3 regions of the Peribacillus phoenicis genome follow, and region 1 is predicted to be linked to each of the others. Evidence: riboswitches for the same ligand, from Rfam matches in the RefSeq annotation. Region 1 holds a riboswitch; each other region holds the start of a gene.

Region 1 (3,282 bases):
AAATATAAGTCTTGGCCTGTTCAATCGACTCTTGCAATGGCAGTCCATTAGCCAGGTTTGATGTAATGGCGGATGATAGGGTACAGCCCGTACCATGAGTGTTTTTTGTATGTATGCGCTCTCCCTTGATCCAGTGGAAGTCAGTTCCATCATAAAAAAGATCATTTGGATTTCCCGCTGCATGGCCCCCTTTAAGTAAAACGGCTTTGGGGCCCATTTCTTGTATTGAAATGCATGCCCTGTAGAAATCTTGTTTCGTCCGAATCGACAAGCCAGTAAGCACTTCCGCTTCCGGTACATTTGGTGTTACAAGTGTTGCAAGCGGAAGCAAATCCATTTTTAAGGCGGAGACAGCCTTTTCGTCGAGCAAGTGGTGGCCGCTTTTGGAAATCATGACAGGGTCAAGGATAACGATGGCAGGCATGAAGGTTTTAAGGGACGCAGCGACTGTTTCCACGATTTCTTTTGATCCAAGCATGCCTATTTTTACTGCATCGACAGGAATATCTTCAAAGATAGCTGCAATTTGGTCCGATATGATAGCTGTTTCAATTGGCTGTACTGAACGGACTTCCATTGTGTTTTGTGCGGTAACGGCTGTTATGGCAGACATTCCAAAGACCCCATGTGCAGAAAATGTTTTTAAATCCGCTTGTATTCCAGCACCGCCCCCTGAATCAGAACCGGCGATGGTTAATGCTGTTTTCATAAAAAAACCCCTTCATATAATTATTTTTTAGAAGTATTTTAAGTAATATGAAAGCTAAAATCGCTCCTGCGAATGAACTGAGCATAAAAGCCGGTAAAAAACCAAAAAGAGCAGCTTTTTCTCCCAATAGGAGAATGGCAAGTGGATAACAGGCCAGGGAACCGAGAATGCCGGTCCCGATCACTTCACCTAAACAAGCGAATTTTAAGCTTTGTGTTTTTCGATAAAGGATGGCAGCCAAAAGTGCACCGATCATGCTGCCGGGAAAGGCGAATATTGAACCGGTACCAGACATGTTTCTAATGATGGAAACTAAGGAAGCTTGTGTCACAGCATAAGCAGGCCCCAATAGAACGGCCGTGAGGACATTTGCCAGATGCTGAATAGGAAAGACCTTTGCAAATCCTGCAGGGATGAAAATAAATGAACTGGTCAGCGTCGTTATAGCCGTGATCATGGCAGTCAACGTCAGTTTCTTGATGGGATTCATCATCATGTCTGCGACCTACAGCGGCCAATCCTGCTCATTTTGAACCATATCCCAGAATAAATATTCATATCGGGAAGTAACCAAAAAGTGCTTTTCTAATCTAAGAAGTTCCTTTTCTGGCATGCCTTCCGTCAATTCTTCCAACAATGCGATCAGCCACTTGTGTGCTTCCCCGAATTCAGGTGATGAATAGGACCTTATCCAATCTGCGTAGCGATTGTTTTCCAATGCTGCTCCATTTTGTTCTTTTAGTAGCAAACCGATTTCATAATAATCCCAAGCGCAGGGCAGGAGACAGGCGATCAAGTCTGCCAAAGTCCCATGCTGAGCTGCATTTAGCATGTAACCTGTATAGGCTAGAGTGGTGGGAGTAGGTTCTGTTTCTTCCAATTCCTTGGCACTGATCCCGAATTCGGAAGCATATTGCCGATGGGTATCCATTTCCACTTGAAGGGTTTCATTTAAAATGCTCGCAAACTTTGCCATGGTTTCGATGTTATGAGCTTTGATGACACCTAAAGCAAAGAGCTTGGAATAATCCATGAGATAGATATAGTCCTGCTTCAGGTAATAGGCAAATTTCTTTTCAGGAAGCGTGCCGTTTCCAATTGCCTGGACAAAGGGATGTGAATGGTTCCTTTTCCAAATCTCTTTTGCCCGTGCATGAAGTCTATAACTGAATGTTTCTGTTTTAATATTCTCCATTGTTCATCCTCCTTTAGAATGGTTCCCGTTGATAATGAAAAACCCCGTTCCTGAATACGGAACGGGGTAGATGGATATAGTCTGTAAATGGACGATATCATCCACTTCCCTCCGCCGGTATGAGCCGGTTCAGGTTCAAAGGGTCCGGAACTATTTCCATCTCAGTCTTAAAAAAGACTCCCCTAGTGGTGTGAATTGTATGTAATTACTGACATCATATCAGAAAGACAAGAAAATGCAACCCGTATTTGAAGAGAGAGCACATTATGTCCAGGAAAAAAGGGAGAACCAGGTAATTGACTTTTGATGATTATTAGGATAGAATCATTTCTACATCATTTATATATCGAATTCTTATCCAGAGAGGTGGAGGGACTTGGCCCAAAGAAACCTCGGCAGCGGACCCGTTTTGGGAACTGTGCTAAATCCAACAAGCATATGCTTGGAAGATAAGAAGAGCCGTACGGACACTGTCAGCCTCTTCTTGAATTAGAAGGGGCTTTTATTTTTGGAAATAACGTTTAGTGACATAATAGAAAAGGTATATATAATTTGGTGAAAATCAAACAAGTTGATAAAGTTAGCTAACTAGAAGCAGGCTCTAGGATGACTAGGAAAGGAGCCATTTACATGGCAGAATTATTTAAGAGGATTGAACAGAGGAAGGCAAAGCTCATTGAAGAGCTATTGGCCAATGGAGTATACAAAACCTCTGATGAAAGGCACCTTTATGATGCCCCATTAAAAGTGCTCGAAGATGAATATAGGATAGTTATAAATAGACCTAATAACGAGTCACCTTCTGAATGGATGACATAGTAAGCGATGGACTATATTTTGGGTTCCTGGATAAGGTATATGATGTAAGCATTCACAGTCTACACTAGTGGATGCTTTTTTGGGTTTAATAGAAAATGACATAAAATATACATAATTAAAGAATAAAGTAGGTGTTTTGTCACATTTGACCTATAAAATAACACATTTTATTTCTGGAAAATAGTTGATTTTAACTAGTAGTTTCATTATGATGAAAGTGTAAAAAAATTGAATAAATGGGAGGTGGCATATAATGCCTTGCCGTAAGGTAACTATAGAAAGAATTGAAGAAAAGAGACAGGAAATGTTCAAATTAGCAGCAAGTTACGGCTTAACAAGTCTGCTAACTGTTCAAGCCAGTCAAGAATTGGATACACTATTAAATGCGTTAGCAAGTAAAAGAGAGTCTGAATATTTTTCCCTCCAAAAAGCATATCGTTATTTTTAAATTAGCCAATTCGACCTGTATTAATTTGAAAAAGCTACTGCTCAAGGCAATAGCTCTAAAGAATTATATTAAATATCGACACGTTTACCGAGAATGATCAAATCCCGCTCA
Region 2 (3,282 bases), 2.5 Mb from region 1:
CTTCAACCTTCAATAAGATTGTCACTGACTCCCAAACTATCAGCAACAATAATAAAAGAAAGAAGGGAGCCCCCTTCTTCCAAATTCCCCTTCCGATCATGCCCGATATTTCTCCGTTAACGTATCCATCGTAATCCCGCTTGGCTGATATAATATTTTCACTTGCGAAATGACATTCGGCGATCCTATTTCAATCATTCTTACATTCATTTTTTCTATCACGGCAAAAAGTTCGGAAAGCTCGCCCTCCATTGTCGTTTCAAGCGGGTGAACCTCATACTTGACACCTGATTCTTCAATGATCTTGATTGCTTCATCGACCATAGGGATGACATTTTCCCCTTTAGGGATAATTTGTATACTAATTAATGAATTGGCCATTGTATTTCCTCCTATTTTGGTAAAAATTCATTGGTAAATGCCTTTTCAGGATCGAAATCACCTTCAAGAAGCTTGTTTTCAGTCATCCAATCACTGTAATTCTTCCAGATTTCCAGTTTTTGTTCACCCCAACGCGGAGCATCATCCTGATACTTGGCTGCAAGCCACTCCTGGCTTTTCTTAACTAGTTTTGCATCAAGATCCGGCGCAGACTTAATTAACATGTCTGCTGCATCAGCAGGATTCTTAATCGCAAACTGGTACCCTTTCGATGCTGCATGAACGAATGCTTTAACAGTTTCGGGATCTTCTTTTATCATCTTTTCATTTGTAGTCAAAACAGGCGTATAGTAATCAAGCTTATCTGAGTATTCGGTTAAGTAAACCATATTAAGCTTTTCATTTCGCAACTCAGCCTCAATGCCTGTCCATCCATAATAAATCCAAGCAAAATCTATATCCCTTTTAACCGAAGTGAAAAAATCCATGTCTCCTGTATTGACTATATCCACTTCATTTACATCCGCATTTTCTTTTTTCATTAGTGAATCAATAATGGCCTTTTCAACCGGAGACCCCCAGCCACCATACGTTTTCCCTTCAAAATCCTTGGGAGTTTTAATGTTCTTTGCCTCAGGGGAAGCGAATCCAGAGGTATTATGCTGGATGACGGCAGCAACCGAAACAATCGGCACGCCCTGCACGCGGGCCTGCGTTATGCCCTCCTGGTAGCTCACGCCAAATTCAGATTTTCCTGAAGCGACAAGCTTATCCGCTCCAGCTTCACCTGGCATGATAATTTCCACATCAAGACCTTGGTCTTTAAAATAACCTTTTTCCTTGGCTACATACAATCCTGTATGGTTTGTATTCGGTGTCCAATCAAGCACGACCGATACCTTTTTTAATTCTTCATTTTTAGATGCTTCTTCTTTTTCATTAGTTCCGCCTGCACCGCATCCAGCCAAAAGGAACAACGAAGTTAACAGTGGTAAGAATTTATTCAAGTCATTATCCTCCTACACATCTTATAAGATCCATATGCCGGAACCATAATGGGGCTCCAGGTTCTATTCAAATACTGGATAAAAAAGCAAAAAACGCCCGAAGATGAATTCGGACGTTAACATACAAAACAGAAAATCAGTAATAATATGTTCCCTCCGCTGGCATCATCCAGATCAGGTTCAAAGAGTCAGCATCTAAAGGATGCAATCTCAGCCAGCAGTACTGGCCCCCCTACATTTCTCGCACATATGAACTTTTCTCTCTCATTATATCAATTCATAGGGAAAAAGGAATACTAATTTGCTTCTTCTCACTAATTGGAAAGGTATTCCTGGCACTTTAGGATTTCTTGCAAAACATCTTTTGGAACGAAAATCATTGAAAGCAAAATAATTCTGCCTCTTTCCTTTCTAATCATTCTTGGCTGCAACGGTGGCGGACACTTATCAAATAGTCATTTCTTTGCAAGCATTCATATAATGAGCATTACCTGTAGACATTTTTGTTTACCGGTTTTATTAAACCCTTAATTTCATAAGCAAAAGGTGGATATGATCATGATAAAGATTAATCACAAATGGTTAGATGTCAGTCAAATCCAACCAGGTACAGCATCTGCCAAATCACTTGAAACTCTTCAATGCTTGGCGGAAGATTCTAACGTTTTTGAATACCGGAACTTTGGGGATTTTAATTTCGAGATACAGCTGAGGAACCGAGTCATAGAGGCAGCTATTGCGTTGGATAAAAGTGGTCCGGAATTTTCCACACTTGAGGAATCTCAATCCAATCAAAAATATTGGCACCTTTCAAAGGATGGCACCTTTACCCTTCAGCCAGGGATTCTCCCTCATGCTGCGCTTGTTGACATTTTCATGAATGGAAGGCTTTATGCATTCGAATGCGGGACAGCAATAGTCGTCACTTTTTTAAAGGCGATTTTGGATTTAATCGGCCCCAGGAATTTCGACTATCTTTTTTCAGACCTATTTTTATATGACTTTCGCCCTCCAAGGAATATGGCTCTTATCATTCACCAAGGACGGGATTATTTACCAGGGGATTGCGTTTACTTCATAAACCCTGATCATGACGAGACAACTCCTGAATGGCAAGGTGAAAATGCCATATTATTAGGGAGAAACCTCTTTTATGGCCACGGGATCGGGATTACCACTGCACAGGGAATCATCAATGAATTAAATAGCAATAGAAAGCCGTACGCCACCATATCAGCATTCTTGACAACACATATCATTTTCCTGGATAGTTCCTTCTATAGACAATTTCAACTAAATATCCCCCGAGCAAAGCCCGATCACTGTCCTGTCAGCCTTTCCAATTGTATTGTTTCTGAAATAGGTTCGAAGATATACCTTTCATGACCTTTTTGTTTTATATGCATAAAAAAATGCTTGGGGAGAGATCTCCCAAGCATTTTTTCTTTTCACGCACCAATATTCCCTTTGCCTTTGAACCTGCGGGCACTTGCCTGACCCCATTTCGTTATGGATAGTGTATAAACAGCCAAGGCTGACCATATGAACAAAAAGGCTAAAAGATGTGCTTTCGTGAAACTTTCATGATAGACGAATACCCCGATCAATAAAGATAAGGTCGGAGCGATATACTGAAAAATGCCAAGCATCGATAACGGGATCTTCTCCGCCCCTTTTGCAAAATATAAAAGAGGCAATGCCGTGGCAATCCCGCCGCCCACCAACAGCAAGCTTGTGCTTCCATCTGTAAAGAACTGCATTTCTGATCGGTTCATCAAGTAGATCAGGTAACCAAGGGCCAGAGGCGTTACCATCATCGTTTCGAGCGTCAGCCCGATCGCCGATTCGGCCTTGATCATTTTTTTTGCCAGACCGTATAATCCAAAGGTCATGG
Region 3 (3,282 bases), 3.1 Mb from region 1:
TGATTAAGGGATTAATTCCGATAATGAAAGGACGATTAAGGAATCACTACCATTGCAGACTTTCGATTAAGTGGCACTTTGTGCATTGTTGACTATAATCAGTTTTTACAAATTCATGATTACAATTCTCGCGAAAAATGTTCAGCTCCCTTTTCAGCTGTTCCAATTGAGTTTCCAACTGTTTCATTTCAACTTTTATTTGGATTACCCGATTCATCGAATTCTCCCTCTCGTCGGAATCATAGATAGATTTCCCCGTCCGTTTTCCTAAATTCATTCGCTTTTTCTTTAAGACCTTCATCGATTACCGACTCAAAACCCAGACCCTTTTCCTTCGCCAAATCACGAATGTCCTGAGAAATCCTCATACTGCAGAATTTGGGTCCGCACATTGAACAGAAATGGGCTGTTTTGGCACCCTCTGCCGGAAGTGTTTCATCGTGATATTCAACTGCCCTTTCAGGATCGAGGGAAAGATTGAATTGATCTCTCCAACGAAATTCGAATCTTGCCTTCGAAAGGGCATCATCCCGTTTCCGTGCCTGGGGATGGCCTTTTGCAAGATCAGCTGCGTGGGCTGCAATTTTATAAGTAATGACCCCTACACGAACATCCTCTTTATTCGGAAGTCCCAAATGCTCTTTCGGTGTCACATAACAAAGCATGGCCGTTCCAAACCATCCAATCATGGCAGCACCAATCGCAGAAGTGATATGATCGTATCCAGGAGCTATATCCGTTGTCAATGGTCCCAGGGTATAGAATGGAGCTTCTTGACAGACTTCCAGCTGCTTATCCATATTTTCTTTAATCAAATGCATCGGTACGTGACCGGGTCCCTCCACCATGACTTGAACATCGTGCTTCCAAGCAATCTTCGTCAGTTCCCCAAGTGTTTCCAATTCAGCAAATTGAGCCTCATCGTTTGCATCTGCAATGGAGCCAGGACGGAGGCCGTCACCTAATGAGAAAGAGACATCATACGCCTTCATGATTTCACAAATCTCTTCAAAGTGAGTATAGAGAAAACTTTCTTGGTGATGGGCCAAGCACCATTGTGCCATGATGGAGCCCCCCCGGGAAACGATTCCCGTAACTCGCTTTGCTGTCATGGGAATGTATCGCAAAAGCACACCGGCGTGTATGGTGAAGTAATCGACACCTTGCTCAGCCTGCTCGATTAATGTATCCCGGAAAACTTCCCAATTTAAATCTTCCGCGACTCCATTCACTTTTTCCAATGCTTGATATATCGGAACCGTCCCAACTGGCACAGGTGAATTCCTGATAATCCATTCCCGGGTCGTGTGAATATTCTTTCCGGTGGAAAGATCCATTATGTTGTCTGCACCCCAACGTGTAGCCCAAGTCATTTTCTCCACTTCAGCTTCGATCGATGAACTAACAGCGGAATTTCCAATATTCGCATTTATTTTCACATGAAAATTACGTCCGATGATCATGGGCTCACTTTCAGGATGGTTAATATTTGCCGGTATGATCGCCCTCCCGCTAGCTACCTCTTCTCTTACAAACTCAGGGGCTACATTTTCCCTGATCGAGATGAACTCCATTTCCGGAGTTATGATACCTTTTCGGGCATAATGGAGCTGGGTTACGTTTTGCCCATTCGCTGCACGCAATGGTTTTCTTTTCAATCCCGGAAAAACTTCTGCTTTGGTTCGTGACTCTTTTTTATACCCGTTATCTTCGGGCTTTATTTCACGCCCTTCATACTCTTCAACATCTTCCCTTTCCAGAACCCAGCTGCGTCTAATCGGGGCAAGACCTTTATGAATATCAATGGGATATTCTGAATCCGTATAAAAACCGCTTGTGTCATATACTCGTAAAGGCGGATTCTCCTCTTCGCCGAATGACCCTGTAGTCGGACTTAGCTTAATTTCACGCATGGGTACCCTAATATCGGGTCTAGATCCCTCAACATACACTTTTTTACTCCCGGCAAAACTGGACATAATTGAAACGTTCATGTCATTTACTGAATTACTCATCATGATTTCATTTCTCCTTTTTAAGTTCATTTAAAAAGGACAAAATCCAATCCATTTCGCACGAAAAAGCCAGATCTCATATTTAAGACCTGGCTAACGTTAGTATGGCTACAGAAATGACCAATTGAAATGTCATTGTTTAGTAGATTCTAACTTCCCCACGCTGGTATGAACCAGATCAGGTCCTGAGGGTTAAGAAGCTTAAGCGCTTCTCTCTCAGCCCAACTTATATTGGACACCCCTAGTCTGAATAATTTAATTGATTACAGGATTACTATATCTCACCCTTTTCATTCTGTAAATAATTTGAAAGACCTAATATTTTCATTACAACTCTCAAAAATTTGTTATTTGAAGGAGAGCCGTCAATTAATTCCCCAGGCCCTCAAGGATAGGGTAGAGCTCCTCTAAATGCTTGATTTCATAGGTTGGAATCACTTCATTCCGTTCCTTATCATGGCGATTTATCCAAACCGACTTTATGCCTACCCGTGATGCTCCAAGGATATCCGTCATTAAATTATCGCCGACCATCAATACTTCATCTTTATCAAGCTCCATGATTTCCAAAGCATGCTCAAAAATGGAGGCATCCGGTTTACCTCTTCCAAATGCGCCTGATATCACGATTTGGTCGAAATAAGGAACCAGTTCAGGCGTAATTTCAAGTTTGGTATTTTGCAGCTCAGGAGATCCGTTCGTAAGCAATAGCAATTTATACTTCCCTTTTAATTCATCCAGAACACGGAATGTTTCTTCATAGATAAATGGCTTTTTGCGTCTCTCGGCAGGGAAACGTTCTGCCAGTTTAAGCCCAAATTCCGGGTCATCGATCCCTAATGCCAATAACCCTCTCGTCCACGCTTCTTTCCGATAAGCCGGTGCAATCCCGGCCATCTTCCTGAATTCATCATGATCATCCTGGAAATTTCCCCATAGCCCCTCAAATGGGTTGATTCCGATCATTTGTGTGAATGCATATGTATCGTAAGAAGAGTAAAGCTCACGCGCTTCCTTTCGCACAGCTTCTTCAAACTCGTCGACATTCAGATCATATTTCTCCTTGGCTACTTCACATGTGGCCACAAAAGCCTCTTTTACACTTTTCTGATCCCATAGTAATGTATCATCTAAATCAAAAAAAACTGCCTTCAGCAAAATGTCCACCCCTCTTTCCCTATTATTGAATTCGTAAAAATTACACTATTACAATAATAAACCACAACCAATAAAAAAAGAATAACTATTCGGAAAATGACTTACCTTT

What was found. Region 1 has a riboswitch for thiamine pyrophosphate ahead of tenA (thiaminase II). Riboswitches for the same ligand answer to the same signal wherever they lie in the genome.
Region 2: another riboswitch for thiamine pyrophosphate. It lies ahead of ABC374_RS18045 (ABC transporter substrate-binding protein); the one in region 1 lies ahead of tenA (thiaminase II).
Region 3: another riboswitch for thiamine pyrophosphate. It lies ahead of thiC (phosphomethylpyrimidine synthase ThiC); the one in region 1 lies ahead of tenA (thiaminase II).

Annotation. Positions count from the first base shown of each region.
Region 1 is NZ_JBDFMF010000001.1:1,136,215-1,139,496, forward strand. It holds gene thiD (bifunctional hydroxymethylpyrimidine kinase/phosphomethylpyrimidine kinase) at 1-709, opposite strand, end outside; gene thiW (energy coupling factor transporter S component ThiW) at 678-1,199, opposite strand; gene tenA (thiaminase II) at 1,215-1,904, opposite strand; TPP riboswitch at 1,994-2,098, opposite strand; SAM riboswitch class I at 2,256-2,360, shown strand; gene ABC374_RS05485 (Fur-regulated basic protein FbpA) at 2,535-2,723, shown strand; gene ABC374_RS05490 (aspartyl-phosphate phosphatase Spo0E family protein) at 2,977-3,171, shown strand; gene ABC374_RS05495 (GNAT family N-acetyltransferase) at 3,240-3,282, opposite strand, start outside.
Region 2 is NZ_JBDFMF010000001.1:3,678,869-3,682,150, forward strand. It holds gene ABC374_RS18035 (ABC transporter permease) at 1-100, opposite strand, end outside; gene ABC374_RS18040 (thiamine-binding protein) at 97-381, opposite strand; gene ABC374_RS18045 (ABC transporter substrate-binding protein) at 393-1,388, opposite strand; TPP riboswitch at 1,523-1,632, opposite strand; gene ABC374_RS18050 (protein-glutamine gamma-glutamyltransferase) at 1,947-2,774, shown strand; gene rarD (EamA family transporter RarD) at 2,837-3,282, opposite strand, start outside.
Region 3 is NZ_JBDFMF010000001.1:4,280,222-4,283,503, forward strand. It holds gene thiC (phosphomethylpyrimidine synthase ThiC) at 240-2,018, opposite strand; TPP riboswitch at 2,154-2,268, opposite strand; gene ABC374_RS21000 (HAD family hydrolase) at 2,385-3,173, opposite strand.